Linked DNA regions of Vulgatibacter sp.. The protein of the gene in region 1 binds, or shares a complex with, the protein of each later gene. Links are inferred from orthologs where the notes say so. Each region holds a gene or a part of one and is shown in the gene's direction. Other genes may lie near its edges. The genes, in order: groL and metK.

What was found.
Region 2: the proteins of groL (region 1) and metK are in contact, whole or in part, in a cryo-EM structure (PDB 8P4O), measured with the Escherichia coli proteins. The link is inferred for Vulgatibacter sp. from one-to-one orthologs.

The regions. Positions count from the first base shown.
Region 1 is NZ_JAWLCN010000002.1:275,035-284,168, forward strand. Bases 2,230-5,214 are described here. They hold groL (chaperonin GroEL), read left to right. Parts: upstream 2,230-2,898; coding sequence 2,899-4,530; downstream 4,531-5,214. Other genes in these bases: groES (co-chaperone GroES), read left to right, coding at 2,546-2,836; grxC (glutaredoxin 3), read left to right, coding at 4,734-4,991; ACESMR_RS05095 (hypothetical protein), read right to left, coding at 5,026-5,214. In the rest of the region: ACESMR_RS05060 (hypothetical protein), read left to right, coding at 1-400; ACESMR_RS05065 (thioesterase family protein), read right to left, coding at 405-815; ACESMR_RS05070 (hypothetical protein), read right to left, coding at 902-1,576; ACESMR_RS05075 (hypothetical protein), read right to left, coding at 1,573-2,184; more of ACESMR_RS05095, read right to left, coding at 5,215-6,426; ACESMR_RS05100 (hypothetical protein), read right to left, coding at 6,510-6,911; ACESMR_RS05105 (hypothetical protein), read right to left, coding at 7,084-8,505; ACESMR_RS05110 (hypothetical protein), read right to left, coding at 8,696-9,134.
Region 2 is NZ_JAWLCN010000004.1:333,129-345,959, reverse strand. The notes cover bases 3,890-6,872. They hold metK (methionine adenosyltransferase), read left to right. Parts: upstream 3,890-4,781; coding sequence 4,782-5,963; downstream 5,964-6,872. Other genes in these bases: uppP (undecaprenyl-diphosphatase UppP), read left to right, coding at 6,147-6,872; ACESMR_RS12575 (DUF2267 domain-containing protein), read left to right, coding at 4,172-4,600; ACESMR_RS12580 (ATP-binding protein), read left to right, coding at 3,890-4,175. In the rest of the region: fatty acid oxidation complex subunit alpha FadJ, read left to right, coding at 1-1,634; more of ACESMR_RS12580, read left to right, coding at 1,746-3,889; more of uppP, read left to right, coding at 6,873-6,986; ACESMR_RS12560 (NUDIX hydrolase), read left to right, coding at 6,983-7,612; ACESMR_RS12555 (mannose-1-phosphate guanylyltransferase), read left to right, coding at 7,649-8,728; ACESMR_RS12550 (TetR/AcrR family transcriptional regulator), read left to right, coding at 8,807-9,424; ACESMR_RS12545 (efflux RND transporter periplasmic adaptor subunit), read left to right, coding at 9,549-10,655; ACESMR_RS12540 (efflux RND transporter permease subunit), read left to right, coding at 10,739-12,831. UniProt on the Escherichia coli protein: Catalyzes the formation of S-adenosylmethionine (AdoMet) from methionine and ATP.

The DNA.
Region 1 (9,134 bases):
CGTGGAGATCGCCGGCGCCGGCGCCTCCTTCCGGATCGAGCGCCTCGCGCCCGGCGTCCTCGGCGTGCGCGTCGCCGGCGCCGATGCCGGCGAGCTGCCCTGCCTCGTCTTCGATGCAGTCGAGGAGATGGCGGGCGCCGGCCGCTACGCCCTCTTCATCGACGCCAGCGCCGCCACCGAGGTGCACCCGCCCGCCCGCGAGCTGTGGACCGCCTGGCTGACTGCGCAGCGGCAGCGGCTGGACGCGGTCCACTCGCTGGTGCGCCACCGCTACCTGCAGCTCACCGTCGGCACCGTGCACGAGCTCTCGCGGACCGGCGATCGGATGCAGGTTCACGCGGATCCCGCCAGCTTCGAGAGGGCGCGGGCATCGCGGGTTGCCGCGCGCGTACGACCGTGACGCGCTACTGCGACCTGCGCCTGGTGCTCGCCATGAAGCGCTCGACGTCGACGATGGCGCGCCGGTGGAAGCCGCTGCCGATCTCGCCGACGTCGTCCTCCGCCCGGATCTCGAAGGTGTAGAGCTTGCCGTCCATCCCGGTGAAGCGGGCGTGGGCGGTGATCTCGCGGCCGGGGAGCGTCGGCGCGGTGTGCTGCACCTGCAGGCCGGCGCCCACCGAGCTCTCCCCCGGCTCGAGCACCTGCTGCAGCACCCGGGCAGCGGCGAGCTCCATCAGGCCGATCATCGTCGGCGTCGAGAGCACCGCCAGGAAGAGGTCCCCCGGCTCCGACGCCAGGGCGCTGGCCAGGTCCGCCTCCTCGACCCGCTTCGTCGCGGTCGCGCTCGCGTTCATCTCCAGCACACGCCTCTCCACGAACGACCTCCCTCGCCTGCGGGGAGTGTAGCAGCGGCAGTGGAGGTGGAGCGACCGCCGGGCGACGGGGCCCGGCGGTCGCGAGGTCAGTGGAGCGCCCGGTTGAGGCGGCTGTATTTCTCGCCGGCGCCGAGACGGTAGCTGCGACGCAGCTCCGCCAGCAGCGGCTCCACCCGCCCCTGCTCCACGTAGCGCAAGAGCTCCCGGCAATAGCCGCGGGCGAGGCGGTTCGCGGTGCGGTAGCGCTCCAGCTCCTCGGGACCCAGGTGCGGCAGGTAGCTCACGTCGCCGAAGAGCCGGTCGAGGAGCGCGGGCACCTCGTGGCGCTGGCCCCGGCGCCAGAGGAAGAGCGCCGCCAGTGCGAATTTGTCGATCTCCGCCTGCACCTCCAGCTCGAGGAGGGAGACCGGCCGCAACACCTCCGCCCTGCTCGTCAGGTAGACGAAATGCGAGACGCCCTCGATCGCGAGGCAGAGCGTGGGGAAGTGCTTCGTGAAGAGGGCGCCGAGGTTCCGGCCGGCGGTGCGCAGCGCCTCGAGGACCCGGGGCGCGAGGTAGACCGCCACCGAGAGCTCGCCCCGCTCCTCGACGACGAGGACCTCCTCCTCCGCCTTCGGCGCCTTGAGGCCCATCTGCTCGAGGCCGGAGCGGGAGACTACGAAGTCCTCCACCCGGTGCCCGGTCTCCACCGCCTGCACGTGCTGGAGCTCGTGCTGGAGCCAGCCGAGGGCGCGCACCGCCGTATCGCCCGGGGCCGTCACTGCACCTCCCGGAGTTGCCTCCCCAGCGGCGGGATCACCCCCTCTTGCGCGAGGAGCCGCGCGGTCCGCGCCGAGCCGGTCTTGAGGAAGCGCTCGTAAAGCCGGAGCACGCCCTGCTGGCTGGTCATCGCCACCCGCTCCGAGACGTCGTTGAGCAGGTCGACGATCGCTCCGAACTTCTCGGCCAGCTCCTCGTAGAGGCCCGCATTCGGCTGCGGGTCGAGGAGCCGCGCCAGGCTCGAGTAGGCCAGGTGCCCCATGGACATGTAGTAGCGCGCGTCCACGAGCCGCGGCTCGAGGCTGTCGGAAAAGAAGCCGGTGACCCAGAGGCTGGTGTCGCCGATCTTCCGCAGGGCCGCGGCCCGCTCCTCCCGCTGCGCCTCGAGGGCCCTGGCGAGGACGAGCGCCAGCGGTTCCTGCTGCAGGGAGCCGTCCTCCTCCCGCACGAAGAGCCGCTTCGGGTCCGCGAACTCGGAGAGAAGGTTGACCAGGTAGAACTCGGTCAAATCGTCCACCTGGACACGCTGGCGCTCCCGGGCTTCGCCGAGGAGCTCCTTGAAATACTCCCGGATGCTCGTCCCGGTCAGGATCTCCGCCTGGTCGGCCATGTCGTCGCCACCTCCTGGACGGGCTTTGGCTGCGGCCCGCCTCCGAAAAAGGTAGCAACCGGCCGCACCGCCGGACAACCAAACCCCCTGTCCTTCCGGGCACTTGCGCTGGCACTCCCGCGCCGCGAGTGCCAGTTTCGCGGCCTTTCCGCTCGCTGGCGCTCGCCGGGCGCGAGTGCCAGCGTGGCAAGCGAAATCGACCGATTTTCCGGGGGATACGTCCTTCGCAAAACCTTGCCCGAGGTGCCCTTGACGCCAAAAAGACCTGCGTTATATCTGCGCCACGAATTGGCACTCGCCCGGCGAGAGTGCCAAGCGCAGATCTCGCCGGGCAGCAATCACGAAGCAGGAGGAAACTCTCATGAAGATTCGGCCGCTGCAGGACCGCCTCATCGTCAAGCGCCTCAAGGAAGAGGAGAAGACCAAGGGCGGGATCATCATCCCCGAGACCGCCAAGGAGAAGCCCCTCGAGGCCGAGGTCATCGCCGTGGGCAACGGCAAGGTCCTCGAGGACGGCAAGGTCCGTCCCCTCGACGTGAAGGCCGGCGATCGCGTCCTCTTCAGCAAGTACGCGGGCACCGAGATCAAGATCGAGGGCGAGGAGTTCCTGATGCTGCGCGAGGACGACGTCCTCGGCGTCATCGAGAAGTAACTCCCAGAGATTCCAACAGGTGGCCGCCGTTTCGCGCGGCCGCCCACCGAGGTTTTCAGAACATGGCCAAGGAAATCATTTTCGACGTGCGCGCCCGTGAGGCGATCCTCCGCGGCGTCAACACCCTCGCCGACGCAGTGAAGGTCACCCTGGGGCCCAAGGGCCGCAACGTGGTGATCGAGAAGTCGTTCGGCTCCCCGACGATCACCAAGGACGGCGTCACCGTCGCCAAGGAGATCGAGCTCGAGAACAAGTTCGAGAACATGGGCGCCCAGATGGTGAAGGAGGTCGCCTCGAAGACCTCCGACGTCGCCGGCGACGGCACCACCACCGCCACCGTTCTCGCCCAGGCGATCTACCGCGAGGGCTCCAAGCTCGTCGCCGCGGGCCACAACCCGATGGCGATCAAGCGCGGCATCGACAAGGCGGTCGAGGCCATCGTGGCCGAGCTCCGCAACATGTCGAAGCCGACCAACAGCCAGAAGGAGATCGCGCAGGTCGGCACCATCTCCGCCAACGGCGACACCACCATCGGCAAGATCATCGCCGAGGCGATGGAGAAGGTCGGCAAGGAAGGCGTGATCACGGTCGAGGAGGCGAAGGGCCTCGAGACCAACCTCGACGTCGTCGAGGGCATGCAGTTCGATCGCGGCTACCTCTCGCCCTACTTCGTCACCGATCCGGAGCGCATGGAGGTCGTCCTCGACGATCCCTTCATCCTCATCCACGAGAAGAAGATCTCGTCGATGAAGGACCTGCTCCCGGTGCTCGAGCAGATCGCCCGCGCCGGCAAGCCCCTCCTCATCATCGCCGAGGAGGTCGAGGGCGAGGCGCTCGCGACCCTCGTGGTCAACAAGCTCCGCGGCACCCTGAACGTCGCCGCCGTGAAGGCCCCGGGCTTCGGCGACCGCCGCAAGGCCATGCTCGAGGACATCGCCACGCTCACCGGCGGCACCATGATCGCCGAGGACCTCGGCATCAAGCTCGACACGCTGACCCTCAAGGATCTCGGCCGCGCCAAGCGCGTCTCGATCGACAAGGACAACACCACCATCGTCGACGGCGCCGGTGAGAAGTCCAAGATCGAGGCCCGCGTGAAGCAGATCCGCGTGCAGATCGAGGAGACCTCCTCCGACTACGACCGCGAGAAGCTCCAGGAGCGCCTCGCCAAGCTGGTCGGCGGCGTCGCCGTGATCAACGTCGGTGCTTCGACCGAGACCGAGATGAAGGAGAAGAAGGCTCGCGTCGAGGACGCGCTCCACGCCACCCGCGCTGCGGTCGAGGAGGGCATCGTCCCCGGCGGCGGCGTCGCTCTCGTCCGCGCCCTCAAGGTGCTCGCGAACGTCCAGGTCGCCGGCGAGGAGAAGTTCGGCATCGACATCGTGCGCCGCGCCGCCGAGGAGCCGCTCCGCCAGATCGCCGGCAACGGCGGCCTCGAGGGCTCGGTCGTGGTGAACAAGGTCAAGGAGTCGACCGGCGCGATGGGCTTCAACGCCGCCACCGGTGAGTACGAGGACCTCGTCGCCGCAGGCGTCATCGACCCGACCAAGGTGACCCGCACCGCGCTGCAGAACGCTGCTTCGGTTGCTTCGCTCATGCTGACCACCGAGGCGATGGTCGCGGAGAAGCCGAAGGAGAAGGAAGACCACATGCACGGCGGCGGGATGCCCGGCGGCATGCCCGGCATGATGTAATCCGCTCCTCCGGGTAGCGATCTGGCAGGGCCCCGTTCACTCCGGTGGACGGGGCCCTGCCGTTCCTGCCCGGAAAGCGCAACCCGGCGGCCGCCTGCACATCCGAGGGAGCGAGCGAGCCGGTCCGCTGCAGCATCGTGGCGCCGGTCCCTACCCTTATCGCCAAGGCGGCGCGATCGACCGCAGCAGAGGAGAAGCGACGGATGAAGCCGGTGAAAGTCTACACCACCACCTACTGCGGCTATTGCGACAGGGCCAAGAGCCTGCTGCGCCGCAAGGGCGTCGCGTACGAGGAGATCGACGTGACGGGCAACGACGAGATGCGGATGGATCTGGTGAAGCGGAGCGGCGGCATGCGCACCGTGCCGCAGATCTGGGTCGGCGAGACCCATGTCGGCGGCTTCGACGATCTCTCCGAGCTCGACCGCTCGGGCGAGCTCGACCGGATGCTGCAGGCCTGAGCGCCTACGGGGCGGCCAGCGTGTGGCTGCGCATTCAGCCGCCGCCCAGCAGGGCGCAGAGCGCCGGATCGGATGGCGCGGGGGCAGGGGCGGCGTGGTTCACGTCCCCCGCCACCGGCCCCAGCTCCACCGCCCAGATCCCGTCGGGCGGCGCTTCGCAGGACCAGCTGCGGTCGGCGTCCCGGAAGAGGACCAGTCGGTAGCGCTCCCCTTCGGCGAGGAGCCCCTCGAAACGAACCTCGACCCTGCCGCCCTCGACGTCGAACCAGCCATATTCGAGCAGCCAGGTCGCGGTGCCGTCGACCAGCACCGCGAGGAGGCTCTCGCCCTCCCAGGCCGCGGGCAGGTCGGCGACGTAGGTCAGATCGTGGTTCCAGCCCGGGAAGAGCTGGCAGCGGGCGAAGGTGGCGTCGTCCGGTTCGAGCTCGACGGTCACGTGGCCCGCGAACTCGCCGAGGCTGGCGAGCCCACCGCTCTCCGCGGGGCTGCAGCGACCGTCGCCGTCTTCGTCCACGAACCACGCCACGTCGTAGGTCGAGCCCTGCCAGAGCGCGCGCGGGAAGGCCGCCTCGAAGCGCCCGCCGGCGATGGGAAGCGGCTCGATCCCCACGCTGTAGGCGGCACCCCGGTAGTGCTCCACCACGGAGACGACGGCGCTGCGCCCCTCCGCTTCGTCGAAGCCGCTGCCCCGCACCTGCAGGTCGGCGGGGATGCCGTCGAAAGCGCCGCAGGCGATGGGATTGCGATGTTCGGAGGGACGTACGGTGAGCGTGACGTCCGATGCTACGGCGTCCACGACGAAGCGCCAGGCCGGGTCGCCGGCGTCGGGGTTGCAGAGCCCGTCGGCGCTGGCGTCGACGAAGACGTCCACGACGTAGCGCTCGCCCTGGAGGAGCATCCCGCGCAGCTCGAGGCGGAAATCGACCGCGCTCCGCTCGCCGAGGGTCCAGCCGCCGCCGTCGATCGGGCCGCGACGGTCCTCGCTCACCACCACCCAGATCGCCCTGCCCTCCCACCGGTCGAGGTCCGCGCCCTCGAGGACGAGGTCGTGGCGCGGCAGCGAGCATTCGGCCTCGCAGGAGAAGAGCACCTCCTCGCAGGCGACCGGCTCGAGGCAGGCGGCGCACGTGTCGATCACCTCGGCGGGCCAGCGCTCGTCGGCGATGCAGGTCTGGGTGCAGGCGGCTTCGGACTCGACGAAGCCGCAGGCCAGGTAGCCGTCGCAGAGCCGTTCGCAGGCGGCGCGGCGTGCCACGTCCTCACCGCCACCGCCACCGCTGCCGCCAGGCCCGCTGCCGCCCATTCCGCCTGGACCGACGGCGCCGCCGCCCCCGGTGCCGCCAGCACCGGCAGCTCCGTCGCCAACCGGCGCGCCCGTCCCGGCGCTGCAGGCGGCGAGGAGCGAGGCGAGCACCAGCCACACGATCCCGTGCATCGCTCTCCCTTTGGCGAAGGATCCGGTGGGCCATTCTACGGCAGGCCCCGCCGGATGGGCGAATGGGCCCGCTCGGGGCCCGTTCAGAAGGCAGCGGAGAGGAGGGAGGCCATCACCTCCGCGACCACCCGGGGCGCGAGGACGAGCGGCGCGCCGAGCAGGGCCGCCGCCACCACCACCGGCTTCCACGGCTCGTCGGAGCGGCGCTGCGCCAACGTGTGGATCACGGAGAGCGCCAGGGTGAGCGTGCAGCCGAAGTAGAGCGCCAGCCACGGCGCGACCCCCTGCAGCCAGACCGCGCCGGAGACCGTCACCGCCGCGAGCCCGTTGACCAGGTCGCGGCCGTTGGAGGCCCACCAGGCCTGCCCCTCCTCCGCGCGGAGGCGGAAGGCGAGTTTCTGCAGATAGATGAAGAGCGCCAACGCCGCCGCGTAGGCGAGGTCGCCCAGTACCGCCGGATAGCTGGGGGGCCGGTAGGGTTCCATGTGGCCCCTCCGATCTACCCCAGCCCAGCTGCAGCCGCCATGCAGCATCCGCGAAACCAGCCGGCGCCGAAACGCCACGAGCCCCCGCGCAAGGCAGGGGCTCGTGGTCGGTCACGTTCGCGGCGGCCGGTCGAAGTGGGTCTCGCCGCCGCGGCGCGCCCCGCGGACCGGATCAGAAGCCGGAAACATGGGGCTGTGCCGAGCAGGCGTCTGCGTCGAAGGTCGCGCGGTAGCTCACCTCGGCGGTGGCGGCGCTGCTCGAGGCCGAGACGTCGTGCCACCACATCGCGTCACCGCCGCCGCAGGTGCCGTCACCATCCACGTCCACCCAGAGCGAGAGCCGGTAGGCGACGCCCTCGGCGAGGCTGCGCTCCAGCGGAAGGGTGAATCCGCCGTCCGCCACCACGGCGTCGCCGAAGGACGCCGTCGCGCCGGTCTCCGCCTCGACGAGGACGATGGCCATCCGCTCGCCCTCGTAGCCGCCGAAACCGCTGCCCACCACGGTGAGGTCCTGGCCCACGCCGAAGAAGAGGCCGCAATCCGGTGCGCCGGCTGCGTCGGCGGTCAGCTCGATCCGCTCGTGGGCGGTGAAGGGCGCCTCGAGGCTCGAGCTGCCGCCGAGGTCGGCCGCCGTGCTGCAGCGGCCGTCGCCGTCCACGTCGATGAACCAGCCGATGCGGTAATCGGTCATGTCGCTGTAGAGCTGCCCGTCGAAGACGGCCGCGAAGGAGCCGTCGGCGACGAGGCCTTCCATCTGCGCGGCGAGCTCGTTGCCGTTCCAGTCGGCGCGGAGCACGAAGACCACCGCCCTGCCCTCGTGGTCGCCGAAGCCGCTACCCAGCACCACCGCGTCCCGGGCCCAGTCGCCGAAGGAAGCGCAGGCCTCTGGCGCCGCTGCAGCGTCGGGTTCGAGGACCAGCTCGGCTGCGCCGGTCGGCGCTTCGACGTCGATCCGCCAGGTGCGATCCGCATCGCCGCAGCTGCCGTCCAGATCGGTGTCGAGGAAGGCGTCGAGGCGGAAGGGCCGCCCTTCGGCGAGCACCTGCTGCAGCTCGATCCGCGCCGTCTCGCCGCCCTTCACCAGGGTCGAGCTCTGCTGCCACACGCTGCCGGTGATCACGTCGATGGCCGAGACCACCAGCTCGCCGACAACGCCCGTGCCCTCGCCCTCGAAGGTCACGGTTGCGTCGTACATCTCGGGGGAGCAGGCGTCGCTGCAGCCGCCGAGGATGACGTCGCAGGTCGCCGCCTCGAGGCAGGCGACGCAGCCGACCAGCTGCTCCTGATCGAGGGTGTTGGCGACGCAGTAGTCGACGCACTCCTGCACGGCCTCGGTCGGCAGGAAGCCGCATGCCGCCAGGGGCTGGCAGGTGCCGAGGCAGAGCTGCTCCAGGTCGACCTCGCCCCCGCCCGTGCCTCCGGTGCCGCCGGAGCCGCCGGCGCCTCCCGTGCCACCAGCTCCCGCGCTGCCGCCCTCGTCGTCCGTCCCGCTGCCGCCGCAGCCTGCCGCCACCAGCGCCAGCACAACCGCGGCTGCCACGCCCCAACCCCTGCCCATCCACCGTCCTGCCTGCGGCCCGATCGTCGTCGCCATCGTCGTTCTCCCGGGGGCCGCATCCAGCGGCCCGCCACGTTCGCACCGGCCGCTCTCTCCGGCGGCCTCGAATCCTTGGACACGCGGCGTTCGAAATCGGGCAACGGCTGGCGCGTGGGAGCGGGCACGAAAAAGCCCGCGCCACGGTTTGCCGGGGCGCGGGCTGCGATTGTCGGTCGAGCCTCGGCGCTTACATGCCCCAGTAGGCGTTCATCTCGGAGCAGGCCGCGGCGTCGTGGCCCTGGTGCAGGCCGAGGTCGACGGTCGTCGCGCCGGCGACTTCCACCGCCTCGGAGAAGCCCGAGGGGTCGCCGTTGTCGCACCAGAGGCTATCGTCGGCGTCGATGAACCAGGCGACCTGGACCGAGCTGCCGAGGCTGCCGGCGCTCGCGAAGGTGACCGAGAAGCCGTCGCCGGCGATGCTGCCGTACTCGACGTCGGTGAGCGTCGCGCTGGCGACGTCGTAGAGGAAGGCCTCGAAGTACATGCCCGCAAAGGCGGAGAGGCCGGTGGCGTTCGCGGTCACGTCGAAGCCCATGCCCGGGAACCAGGCGCAGATCGGATCGGTGGGCTCCGCTGCAGGCGAGAGGAAAACCGAGGCGTCGGCCCCAACGTAGTCGACCACGTCC
Region 2 (12,831 bases), on another replicon or contig:
TCGTCGACGAGGTGGTGCCGCAGCCGCTGCTCCTGCAGGTGGCGAAGGAGCGCGCCGCGGCGTTCGGCGGCGGCAGGCGGCTGCCGCTCCGGGGCCACGAGGCGCTGATCGCGCAGCTCAAGAAGGGCAAGGCGGATCAGCAGGCGCTCATGGCGCTCGCCCTGGAGGAGAACCCGGTGGGCAGGCGCATCCTCTTCCGCCAGGCGGAGAAGCAGGCGCTCAAGAAGAGCCGCGGCAACTACCCGGCGATCCCCGCTGCGATCGAGGCGGTGCGCACCGGCCTCGAGTCGGGGATGGAGAAGGGCCTGCAGAAGGAGGCGGAGCTCTTCGGCCAGCTGGTCACCACCGACGTCTCGAAGCAGTTGGTGCGGGTCTTCTTCGCCCAGAACGCGCTCAAGAAGGACAGCGGCGTCGACGACCCCTCGGTGCAGCCGAAGGCGGTGAAGCAGGTGGCGGTCCTCGGCGGCGGCCTCATGGGCGGCGGCATCGCCTACGTCACCAGCGCGGTGGCCGGGAAGCCGGTCCGGCTCAAGGAGCGCGACGACGAGGGGCTCGGCCGCGGCTACGCCTACGTGCGCGGCATCCTCGACGAGCGGGTGAAGCGAAGGAGCATCACCCGCCTCGATCGCGAGGAGGTGATGGCGCGCCTCACCGGCACCAGCGGCTACGAGGGGCTGCAGGGCGCCGACGTGGTGATCGAGGCGGTCTTCGAGGACCTCGCCCTCAAGCACCGCGTGATCCGGGACATCGAGGCGGTGACGCGCGACGATGCGATCTTCGCCTCGAATACCTCGACGCTGCCGATCACCAAGCTCGCCGAGGCGTCGAAGTGGCCGGAGACGGTGGTGGGGATGCACTACTTCTCCCCGGTCCACAAGATGCCGCTCCTCGAGGTGATCAACGGGGAGAAGACCGCCCCCTGGGTCACCGCTACCGCGGTGGCGCTGGGCAAGGCCCAGGGCAAGACGGTCATCGTCGTCAACGACGGGCCCGGCTTCTACACCTCGCGCATCCTCGGCCCCTACGTGAACGAGGCCGCCTGGCTCCTCTCCGAGGGCGCCGACATCCACCAGGTGGACGAGGCGATGGTCGACTGGGGCTTCCCCGTCGGCCCGATCATGCTCCTCGACGAGGTGGGGATCGACGTGGCGCAGAAGGCGTCGAAGACGATGCTCGAAGCCTTCGGCGAGCGGATGCGGCCGCCGGAGGCGCTGCAGAAGGTGATCGACGATGGCCGCCTCGGGCGCAAGAACGGCAAGGGCTTCTACACCTACGGGGAGAAGAAGAAGCACGTCGATCCCACCGTCTACCGGCTCCTTCCCGGTGGCGAGAAGCGCAAACGCTTCGACAAGCGGGAGATCCAGGATCGCCTCGGCTTGCAGTTCTGCAACGAGGCGGCCCTCTGCCTCGAGCAGCGAATCCTCCGCAGCGCACGCGACGGCGACATCGGTGCGATCTTCGGCCTCGGCTTCCCGCCCTTCCGCGGCGGCCCCTTCCGCTACATGGACGCGGAAGGCGTCGGCGAGATCGTCCGGCGGATGCGCGAGCTGGAGCAGAAGCTCGGCCAGCGCTTCAAGCCGGCGCAGCTCCTCGTCGACATGGCGGCGAAGGGCGAGTCCTTCTACGCCGACTGACACGGCGCAACTACGGCGCAACCACGGCCCGGCCAGCTACCGCGCTGCGCCGGGCCGTGTCGCGCCCGGAATGCTTGGCGGTCCGATCGTCGCCGCGCCCGGATGGCTATCTTGAGCGGGTGCGCCCGGGATCTGCTCGCGGCGCCCGCATCGATGTGGAAGACACCGGAGACGAGAGGCTCGCTGCAGCTCACGGGAAAGCTGGTGCTCGGCGTTCTGCTCGCGCTCCTGCCGGTGCTGGTCCTGCTCGCCCTGGGCTGGCGGGCCGATGCGAACGAGCTGCGGCACGAGACCTTCCGCGGGATGCGCGGCGCTGCGGATGCCGCCTCGATCCTCGCAGACGAATACCTCGCCGAAGCACGGAAGAGCGCCGACCTCCTCGCGACGCACGCTGCGGTCCGCTCCCTCTCTCCGCTGCAGATCGAGCCGCTCCTCGACGAGGTGCTGAACGGCGATCCCAACCTCCACGCGATCGCCGTGGTGGACGAGGACGGCAGGCCGATCGCCAGCACCAGCGACGACCTCCTGCCGGCACGGGGCTCGGAGGTGGGCGAGCTCCTCGTCGACGCGGTGGAGCTCGCCAACCGCGGGGAGGGGCTCGTCTCCGGCGCTGCGTTCTCCCGGGGCCGCGGCCTGCCGCTGGTGGTGGCCTCGGCGCCGATCCGGCAGGGCGATCGCACGGTGGGCGCGGTGCTGGTGGGCTACGACCTCGGCACGCTGGCGAGCCGGCTGCAGAGGTTGCCGCTCCCCGACGATGCCGAGCTCTTCCTCATCGACCCGGCGGGCCGCCTCGCCTTCCGCTGCGACACCGTCCACGTGCTCGCTGGCGACGCCGCCGTCGACGTGAGCAAGCTCGCCGCCACCAGCAGGGCTCTCGGCGGTGAGCGGATCCTCGTGGCCGAGGAGTTCGCCGTCGCCGACGCGGTCGGCCTGCAGCAACGCCCGGTCGCCCTGGCGCTGGTGCCGACGCCGACCTGGCGCTGGGTGGTCGGGGTGGTGCGGCCCACTGCATCGGCCCTCGCGCCGATCGAGCGCCGGGAGCTCGATCGCCTCGTGCTCATGGTGGCATTGAGCCTCGTCGCCATGGGCGGCGCCGCGCTCGTGGGGCTCCACATCGTCCGGCCGATCCGGCAGCTGGCGGTGCAGCTCGAAGCGTTCGGCAGGGGCGATCTGCAGGTGCGCAGCGACCTCCACACCGGCGACGAGCTGGAGAGCCTCGCCGGCACCTTCAACTCGATGGCGGGCCGGCTCCAGCAGGTGCTCGGCACCCTCGAGGCACAGAATGCCGAGCTCCAGGCGATCGCGGTCGCCTCCCGGGCGGTGGTGCGCGAGCTCGAGCTGGGCGGCGTCGCCCGGGTGATCGTCGAGCAGACCGGCGCCGTGCTCCGCCCCGACTTCGTCGTGCTCTGGCTCGCCGACGGGCGCCGCCGGGAGCTGGTGCTCCTCGACCACGCGGGCCTCGACGAGGGCGAGATCGCGGACGTCGCGGTGGTCTCCTTCGATACGCAGGTGGCAGCTGCCCGCGCCGCGCGGGAGAAGCGGCTCCTCGTCCTCGAGGATCCCGCTGCGCTCCCGCCGCTCCGCCCGCTTCCGCGGCTCCAGAGCGGGATCTGCCTGCCGCTCCTCCTCCGCGACGAACTGGTGGGCGAGATCGTGGTGGGCTCCGCGAGCCCGCGCCAGTTCGGCCCCCTCGAGGTCCGCCTCCTCACCGCCCTCGGCGACATCTTCTCCGCAGCGGTGGAGAACGCCCGGCTCCACGACCGGGTCCGGCAGACCCTCCGGCTCCGGGACGAGTTCATCGCCGCTGCCGCCCACGAGCTGCGCACCCCTGCCACGGCGCTCAAGGCCTGGGTCCAGATCCTGGCGCGGGATCCCCGCGACGACCGCGACCGCAAGATCCTCGAGCGCCTGCACTTCGTGGCGGAGCGGGCCGCGCGCCTGGCGCGGGAGCTGGTGGCGGTCCACGGCCTGACCGCGGAGCAGCGCCCGCTCGAGTGCAGGCCCGTCGAGCTCCACGAGCTGGTCCGCGCAGCGGAGCAGGCGGTGCGCGCCTTCGGCTCCGAGGCGACGGTGCACTTCACCAGCGAGGGGGCGGTGGAGATCGAGGCGGACGCGGAGAGCCTCGCGCTGGCGCTCGGCGCCCTGCTCGAGAACGCCGCCCGCAACCAGGGCGGCAAGGGGGCGATCGCCGTGGAGATCCGCGATCGGGGCGGCTTCGCCTCCGTGCGGATCCAGGACGCCGGGCCTGCCATTCCGGCGGGGCGCCTGCCCCATCTCTTCGAGCCCCTCTTCGAACCCTGGCCCTCGGGCTCCCCCCACTACGTCGGACGCATCGGCCTCGGCCTCCATCTCGCCTCGATCGTCGCCGCGTCCCACGGCGGGCGGATCGACGCGACGAGCGGGGCAGGGGGCACCACCCTCGAGCTCCTCCTGCCGGCGCGAAGGGGCAGTGGGGTCGCTCCCCTGCCGGCAGGAGGGGCCGGCGCCCCTGCGCCCGACGTTTGGAATCCACGCGCGCGGGGCCTACCGTTAGGAACGTGACGCGCGAAGAGATCCTCGAGAACATCCGCAAGCAGGCGGACCTGGACGACGACGAGACCACGATCCGCGCAGCCCGCGCCGTGGTCTGCAGCCTCCGCGACCGGCTCTCGCCGGAGGAGGCGCAGGACTTCCTCGAGTCGCTGCGGGGCGATCTGCCCGAGCTCCTCCACTGCGAGTCCCACCCCCACCGGCGGCCGGAGAAGGCGAAGGAACGCCTCACCGAGCCGGAGGTGGTGGAGCGGGTCCGCGCCGAGGCGGGGCTGAAGGACCAGGCCCACGCCCGCCGGGTGATCCGGGTGGTGCTCGCCTCGCTCTCCTCGCGGATGGGCGGCGAGGAGGAGGCGACCCCGGGCAACGTCGCCCGAGGCATCGGCTCGCTGGCGAGCAGGCCGCGCTCCCGCCGGGAAGAGGGCGAAGACGAGTAGCCGCGCTCCCCCGATCCGGCAGGGACCCCGTCGCTTCCGGCCGTGATTTGCTCGACTGGCACGGCCCCGCGCTTTATCACTGCCGTTTCCCTGCCTTGACCCGGTGTCGGCGGGGGGACTAACCTGCGCGGCCTTCGCCGTTCCATGGGGCGAACGGGCCTGATTTCCTAGGAGATTCCAGATGCCGAGGGATTACGTGTTCGCCTCCGAGTCGGTGACCGAAGGCCATCCCGACAAGCTTTGCGATCACGTCTCGGACGCCGTCCTCGACGCCCTCCTCGAGCAGGATCCCAAGGCCCGTGTCGCGGTCGAGACCCTCGCCAAGACCGGCTTCGTCACCCTCGCCGGCGAGGTCACCTCCACCGCGAACGTGAACTTCCCCGCGGTGGTCCGCAGGACCGTCAACGAGATCGGCTACACCGACTCCTCGATGGGCTTCGACGGCGGCACCTGCGGGATCCTCGTCGCCCTCGAGCAGCAGTCCCCCGACATCGCCCAGGGCGTCGACTCCAGCGAGCAGAAGGAGCAGGGCGCCGGCGACCAGGGCATGATGTTCGGCTACGCCTGCACCGAGACCGACGCCCTCATGCCGGCGCCGATCCACTACGCCCACCTCCTCACCAAGCGCCTCACCGACATCCGCAAGTCGGGAGAGGTGCAGTGGCTCCGCCCCGACGGCAAGGCCCAGGTCGCGCTCCGCTACATCGAGGGCAAGCCGGTCCACGCCGACTCGATCGTGGTCTCCACCCAGCACAGCCCCGAGGTCTCCAACCAGGAGATCGAGCAGGTGGTGCGCGAGCTGGTGATCGCGAAGGCGTTGCCTTCCTCGCTGATCGACGCGAAGACCCGCTTCTTCATCAACCCCACCGGCCGCTTCGTGGTCGGCGGGCCGATGGGTGACTCCGGCCTCACCGGCCGCAAGATCATCGTCGACACCTACGGCGGCATGGGCCGCCACGGCGGCGGCGCCTTCTCGGGCAAGGATCCCTCGAAGGTCGATCGCTCCGCGGCCTACATGATGCGCTACGTGGCGAAGAACGTGGTCGCCGCCGGCCTCGCCACCCGTTGCGAGGTGCAGGTCGCCTATGCCATCGGCATCGCGGAGCCGGTGAGCGTGCACGTCGAGACCTTCGGCACCGCGCAGGTCTCCGAGGAGAAGATCGAGCAGGCGATCCGCCGCGTCTTCGGCCTCAAGCCCGCGCAGATCATCGAGAGCCTCGATCTCCTCCGCCCCATCTACAAGAAGACGGCGGGCTACGGGCACTTCGGCAGGACCGAGCCGGAGTTCACGTGGGAGCGGCTCGACAAGGTCGACGCGCTTCGCGACGCCGCCGGCTTCACCGGCGTCCGCATCGCGGGCTGAGCGGCCAGGAGTACCGAGGGGCCGCCCACCGGCGGCTCCGAGCTGCCGCCGCACCCCGCAGGGCGGGGAAGCGGCGGCCCGGGAACCTGGTTGGAGGGCCGGGGCTTCCCTGTTCGTGGGCGCGTGTCGATCCTTGCCTCCGGTCGCCCGTCCTTCTCACCGTGGGGCGCGCCTGACGGACGCATGACGCTTCTCGAATCGATCATCCTCGGCATCGTGCAGGGCCTCACCGAGTTCCTGCCGATCTCGTCCACCGCGCACCTCCGCGTGATTCCCGCGCTGCTGGGCTGGAACGATCCCGGCGCCGCCTTCTCGGCGGTGATCCAGATCGGCACCGTCCTCGCGGTCCTGGTCTACTTCCGCAAGGATCTCGCCGAGATCATCCGGGGCGTCTTCCGCGGCCTCAAGGCCGGCAAGCCGCTGCAGGATCCGGACGCGCGCCTCGGCTTCTACATCTGCGCCGGCTCGGTGCCGATCGTGGTGGCGGGCCTCCTCTTCCAGCAGGCGATCAAGACCGAGCTCCGCAGCCTCTACGTCATCGCCGGCGCGCTGGTGGTGGTGGGCGTGCTGATGGGCATCGCCGATCGCTTCGCCGGCAAGCGCGCCGGGCCCACCGAAGGCAACCGCTCGATCACCCTTGCCGACGCGCTGCTGGTGGGCACCGCCCAGATGTTCGCGCTCATCCCCGGCGTCTCCCGCTCGGGCTCGACCATCGCGGCGGGGCTCCTCCGCGGCCTCGACCGGGCGGAGGCCGCGCGCTTCTCCTTCCTCCTCTCGATCCCGGCGATCTCCGGCGCGGGTCTCAAGGAGCTCCTCGAGCTCTACCAGGCGGGGATCAGCAGCGACGGCGTCCTCACCCTCGTCGCCGGCACGGTGGTCTCCTTCGTCGTGGGCTACGCCGCGATCGCGGGGCTCATCGCCTTCCTCAAGAAGCGCTCGGTCATGGTCTTCGTCGCCTACCGCATCGGCCTCGCCGTGCTGCTCCTGGGCCTGCTCGGTGCGGGGATCCTGGTGCACGTGTGACCGCCGACGCCTTCCTCGAGGCAGTGCGCCACGCGGTGGAGGGCAGGGCGGTCGGCGGCCTGGCCGATGCCGGCGCCGATCCGGAGCGGCAGCTGCGCCCGGCCTCGGTGCTCATCCCGCTCTACGAGGAGCGGGGCGAGCCCGGCGTGGTGCTCCTGCGGCGCAGCGATCACCTCGGCAAACATCCCGGCCAGATCGCCTTCCCCGGCGGCGGCCGCGACGGCTGCGAGGACGAGCTCGCCTGCGCCTTGCGCGAGTCGCAGGAGGAGGTGGGCCTGCGTCCCGAGCAGGTGGAGATCCTCGGGCGGCTCGACCGCTACGCCACCATCACCGGCTACCTCGTCTCCCCCTTCATCGGCAGGCTGCGGCGCTGGCCCCTCGACCTCGTCCCCGATCCGAGCGAGGTGGCGGCGATCCTCCACGTGCCCATCGCCAGGCTGATCGAGCCCGGGGCCCTGCGGGTCTCGACCTTCGGCGGCACGAGGACGGTGAACTTCTTCGAGTGGGGCGGCGAGCACGTGATCTGGGGCGCCACCGCGCGCATGCTCCGGCAGCTCCTCGAGCTCGCGCTGGACAGGCCGCTCGAACCCAGCGGCGAAGTGCCCTGGGAGAAGGTGCGCTGGTAGGGCGCCGCCGCGTTTCGAAGTAGAGTGCGCCCCGCCATGGCGACGAAGAAGCGCATCCATCCCGTGATCCTCGCCGGCGGCAGCGGCACCAGGTTCTGGCCCCTCTCCCGCGAGAAGAAGCCGAAGCAGCTCCTGCCGCTCGCCTCCGACAAACCCCTGGTCGCCGACACGGCGGCGCGGCTGGTGGGACTCTCACGCCTCGAAGACATCGTCACGGTTTGCGGCAGGGCCCACGCGCCGGCGATCCGCAGGATGCTGCCGGAGGAGGCGCGGGGCGGGGTGGTGGTGGAGCCCGCCGCACGCAACACCGCGCCGGCGATCGGCCTCGCCGCCACCGTGGTCGCTGCCCGCGATCCGAAGGGCGTCCTCCTCGTCCTCCCCTCCGATCACGCGATCCTCGATCTCCAGGCCTTCCGGGAGACGGTGCAGCGGGCGGTGGATCTCGCGGGGCGGGGCTCGCTGGTCACCATCGGCGTCCAGCCCACCCGGGCGGAGACGGGCTTCGGCTACATCCAGGTCGGCGCACCGCTGGCGAAGGGCGGGGGCCACCGGGTCACCGCCTTCCACGAGAAGCCCGATCGCGAGCGGGCGAAGGGCTACCTCGCCGCCGGCGGCTACCTCTGGAACGCGGGCATGTTCGCCTTCCGGGCCGATCGGATCCTGGAGGAGCTCCGCGAGCACCTCCCCGACTGCGCCGCGGCGCTGGCGAAGATCGCGCCTTCGGTCGGCACCGCGGGTTTCGCCCGGGCGGTGGCCCGGCATTTCCCCACCTGTCCCTCGATCTCGATCGACTACGCGGTGATGGAGAAGGCGCAGGACATCGCCGTGGTACCGGCCTCGTTCACCTGGTCGGATCTCGGCTCCTTCTCCTCGCTCCCCGAAGTCCGGGAGGCGGACGCGGCAGGGAACGTCACCTCCGGCAACGTGATGCTCTTCGACGCCCTGCAGAACGTGGTGCTCGGGCAGGGGAACAAGCCGGTGGCGCTGATCGGCGTCTCCGACCTGATCGTGGTCGACGCCGGGGACGCCCTCCTCGTCTGCAACCGCGACCGGGCGCAGGAGGTCCGCAAGGTGGTGGAGGCCCTCCGGGCCAGGGGCGACGGCAAGTTGCTCTAGAACGCGGCTCGGCCGCGTTGCACGGAAATTCCTTCGATGCTATCAGCCGTTCGGAAGATCGAACGGAGATTCAATTCGATGGCAACGACCCCTCGACGCGCCCGCGAGATCGCCCGCACCCGCCAGGACATCCTGGAGGCAGCTGCCCGGGCGTTCGCCAGCCGCGGCTTCACCGGCGCCACGATGCAGGACATCGCCCGGGAGGCCGGCTACACCGCCGCGTCGCTCTACAGCTACTTCTCCAGCAAGGAGGAGATCATCCGGGGGCTCTTCGAGTCGATCCGGAACGAGCGCTTCTCCGCCCTCGAGCTCCCGGTCCCCGAGGGGCTGACCCTGCGCCAGAAGCTGGATCTGCTCGTCCGTCGGCAGACCGAGGTGGCCAAGCGCCACCGGGACGCGATCCGCTTCTTCTACTTCTCGAGCGACGGGGCGATGTGCAACGCCGCCCGGGAAGAGGCCCTCACCCCGGTGGAGATGTCGGCCCTCGACTTCGAGCAATTCTTCCGCCAGGAGGCCCGCCCCGAGGAGCTCGGCGGCTGGGAGCCAGCGGATCTCGCCCTCGCCTTCGCCGGCATGACCCACGGATTCTTCGTCCGCTGGCTCCGCGGGCCCTCGGATTCGAGCCTCGAGGAGGGGATCCCCCGGCTCCTCGACCTCTTCTTCCACGGGCTCTCGGGCTCCGGGAATTCCAAGTAATTCCAGCGGTTCGACGCACCTCGTCGAGCGATCGGCCGATCGACTTGACAAAGGTCCGCTTCACCGCAAATAAACGCGCATTCGAAATGGCCGAACGATGATTCGGCGCAGTGAAAGGCCCCGCATGAGCCACGCAATCGGACGCATCCTGGTCCCAGCCCTTGTCGCAGCCGGTCTCCTCGCAGGCTGCTCCGGCGCAGCAGAGAAGGCAGCGCTCCCCGAGCGTTCCGCCGACGTGGCGACGGTCGGCGTGCGGGTGGTCCAGCCGCGGACCGAGCTCGCCGGCGATCTGGTGAAGGCCACCGGCAGGCTCCTCGCCCGCAACGAGGCGATGCTCAGCGCCAGGGCGAGCGGCAGCATCGCCTCGATCGCGGTGGAGGTCGGCGACCGGGTGAAGAAGGGCGACGTGCTCCTCCGCCTCGACGCAACCAGCGCCGCCATCGGCGTGGAGCAGGCGAAGGCCGCGGTGGCGATGGCGGAGGCGGGCCTCGAGGTGGCGACCCAGGACCTCGAGCGGGCCCGCTCGCTCCGGGCCTCCGGCGGCGTCTCCCCCGCGGGCCTCGAGAAGGCCGAGGCGGGGTTCAAGCAGGCGGAGGCGAGCCTCAAGCAGGCCCGCGCCGCAGCGCGGAACGCCTCGAAGATGCTGGCCGACCACACCCTGCGGGCGCCCTTCGACGGCACCGTGACCGCCAAGCTGAAGAACGTCGGCGAGTACGTGGCGATGATGCCGCCCACGCCGGTGATCGGGCTGGTGGACGCCACCAACCTCGAGGTGGTGCTGCCGGTCCCCGAGACGGTGGTCTCCACCGTGCAGCCCGGCGCCATCGTCCGCGGGGTGGTCCACCCCACCGGCACCGCCTTCGAGGCGAAGGTCCGGACCGTGGGCACGGTGGTCGAGTCCGGCGCCCGCACCGTCGAGGTCCGGGCGGATCTCGTCGGCGAGCGCAGCCCGGCGATGCGGCCCAACGCGATGGTCGAGGTGGACTTCTCGGTCACCGCCGACGTCGCAGCGGCTGGGCTCTACCTGCCGGCGCAGTCGGTCCGCAAGGAAGGCGAGAAGCGCTTCGTCTGGCTGGTGAACGAGGGGAAGGTCGTCCGCGCCGAGATCGAGGCGGAGGCCGTCTCCCCCGGCGTGGTCCGGGTCCTCGGCGGCCTCGACGGCGCCGCACAGGTGGTGGCCGACAACGGCGCCAACCTGAAGGACGGCATGGCCGTCCAGGTGCTCCAGTAACGGTACGAACGGATGGATCGCGGCGCCCTTCGGGTGCGCCGCAGGGCGCCGGCGGCGCAAGCGCGCGGCGAGTGTGAAGTTCGATGGATCCGATCAAAACCTTCATCACGCGGCCGGTCTTCACCACGATGCTCGTGGCGGCGTTCGTGGTGTTCGGCATGTTCGCCTATCCGCGCATCGGCGTGGACCAGTTCCCGGAGGTCGAATTCCCGGTGGTCACCGTGCTCACGGTGATGCCGGGCGCCGATCCGGCGACGATGGAGCAGGACGTCTCCGACCCCCTCGAGGAGTCGATCAACACCCTCTCCGGCCTCGAGACCCTGCGCTCGGTCAACGTGGAGTCGGTCTCGCAGGTCGTGGTGCAGTTCGACCTCGACAAGGATCCGGACATCGCCGCGCAGGAAGTGCGCGACAAGGTCCAGGCGACGCTCCGCGATCTCCCCCAGGAGATCGAGACGCCGGTGGTCGAGAAGTTCGACATCGGCGCGGCGCCGGTGATGACCTTCGCCCTCGCCGGCCCGGTGCCGGTGGAGGAGCTCACCCGCCTCGCCGACGACGTGGTGAAGCCCGCGCTGCAGCAGAAGGCCGGCGTCGGCGCGGTGGACATCGTCGGTGGCCGCGAGCGCCAGATCCAGATCGAGATCGATCCGGATCGCCTCCGGGGCTACGGCCTCGCCGCCAGCGACGTGGTCGCTGCGGTGCAGGCGCAGAGCATCGAGATCCCCGGCGGCCGCACCGCCGAGGCCGCACGCGAGCGGACCATCAAGCTCACCTCCGAGGCGAAGAGCGCCGACCAGATCCGCGAGCTGATCATCCCGGCGCCCACCCCTTCGCCGGTGCGCATCCGCGACGTGGCCAACGTGATCGACGGCCCCGAGGAGGCCCGCTCCGCCGCCCGCTTCATGGGGGAGTCCGCGGTGGCGCTGCAGGTGAAGAAGCAGTCCGGCGCCAACACCGTGGCGGTGGCTGACGAGCTCAAGTCGGCGCTGGCCAGCGTCCAGTCGCAGCTGCCCGAGGGTGCGGTGCTCTCCACCGTCTCCGACAACTCGCGCTTCATCCGCTCCTCGATCGAGGGCGTGCAGCACGACATGATCATCGGCGGCCTCCTCGCCGTCGTCATCGTGCTCCTCTTCCTGCGCAACGGCCGCTCCACCATCATCTCCGCGGTGGCGCTGCCGGTCTCGGTGATCGGCACCTTCGCGGTGATCGAGGCGCTCGGCTTCACCTTCAACATCATCACGATGCTGGCGCTCACCCTTTCGATCGGCCTCTTGATCGACGACGCCATCGTGGTGATCGAGAACGTCGTCCGTCACATGGAGGAGGGCAAGTCGCCCTTCCGCGCCGCCTGGGAAGGCACCAAGGAGATCGCCCTCGCGGTGCTCGCGGTGACGCTCTCCATCGTGGCGGTCTTCGTGCCCGTGGCCTTCATGGAAGGCATCATGGGCAAGTTCTTCTACCAGTTCGGCATCACCGTGGCGGTCTCGGTGATCATCTCCTTCTTCGTGTCGCTGACGCTGACGCCGATGCTCTCGGCCAAGCTCCTGCGCCACCACGGCGAGGGCGGGAAGATCAGCCAGGCGATCGAGCGGGTCCTGCGCTCGATCGAGTCCTTCTACAAGGTGACCCTGCGCTGGATGCTCACCCACCGCGCCGCGATGATGGGCCTCGCCTCGGTGGTCCTCGTGGGCACGGTGATGCTCGCCGGCATGCTCAAGGCGACCTTCATCCCCGAGCAGGATCGCGGCGAGTTCAAGGTCTCGGTGGAGCTGCCGGTGGGCTCGAATCTCGAGCTGACCCAGTCCCGGGTGCGCGACCTGGCGGCGCAGCTCGAGGCGGTGCCCGGCGTGGCGAACGTCTTCACCACCGTCGGCGCCGGCGCGCAGGAGGAGGTGCACAAGGGCGAGATCCTCGTGGCGCTCCAGCCCCTCGCCCAGCGCGGCTACAAGCAGCAGGAGCTGATGCGCTGGGCCCGCGAGAGCCTCGTGCGCAGCGCCGACACCACCATCGGCGTGCAGGAGATCGCCGCGGTGGGCGGCGGCCACACCCAGCAGGTGCAGCTCAACATCCGCAGCAACGACTACGAGGCCCTCGGCGCCGCGGCGGAGAAGCTGGGCGCCGTGATGAAGGCGAAGGAAGGCTTCGTCGACGTCGACTCCACCTACCGACCCGGCAA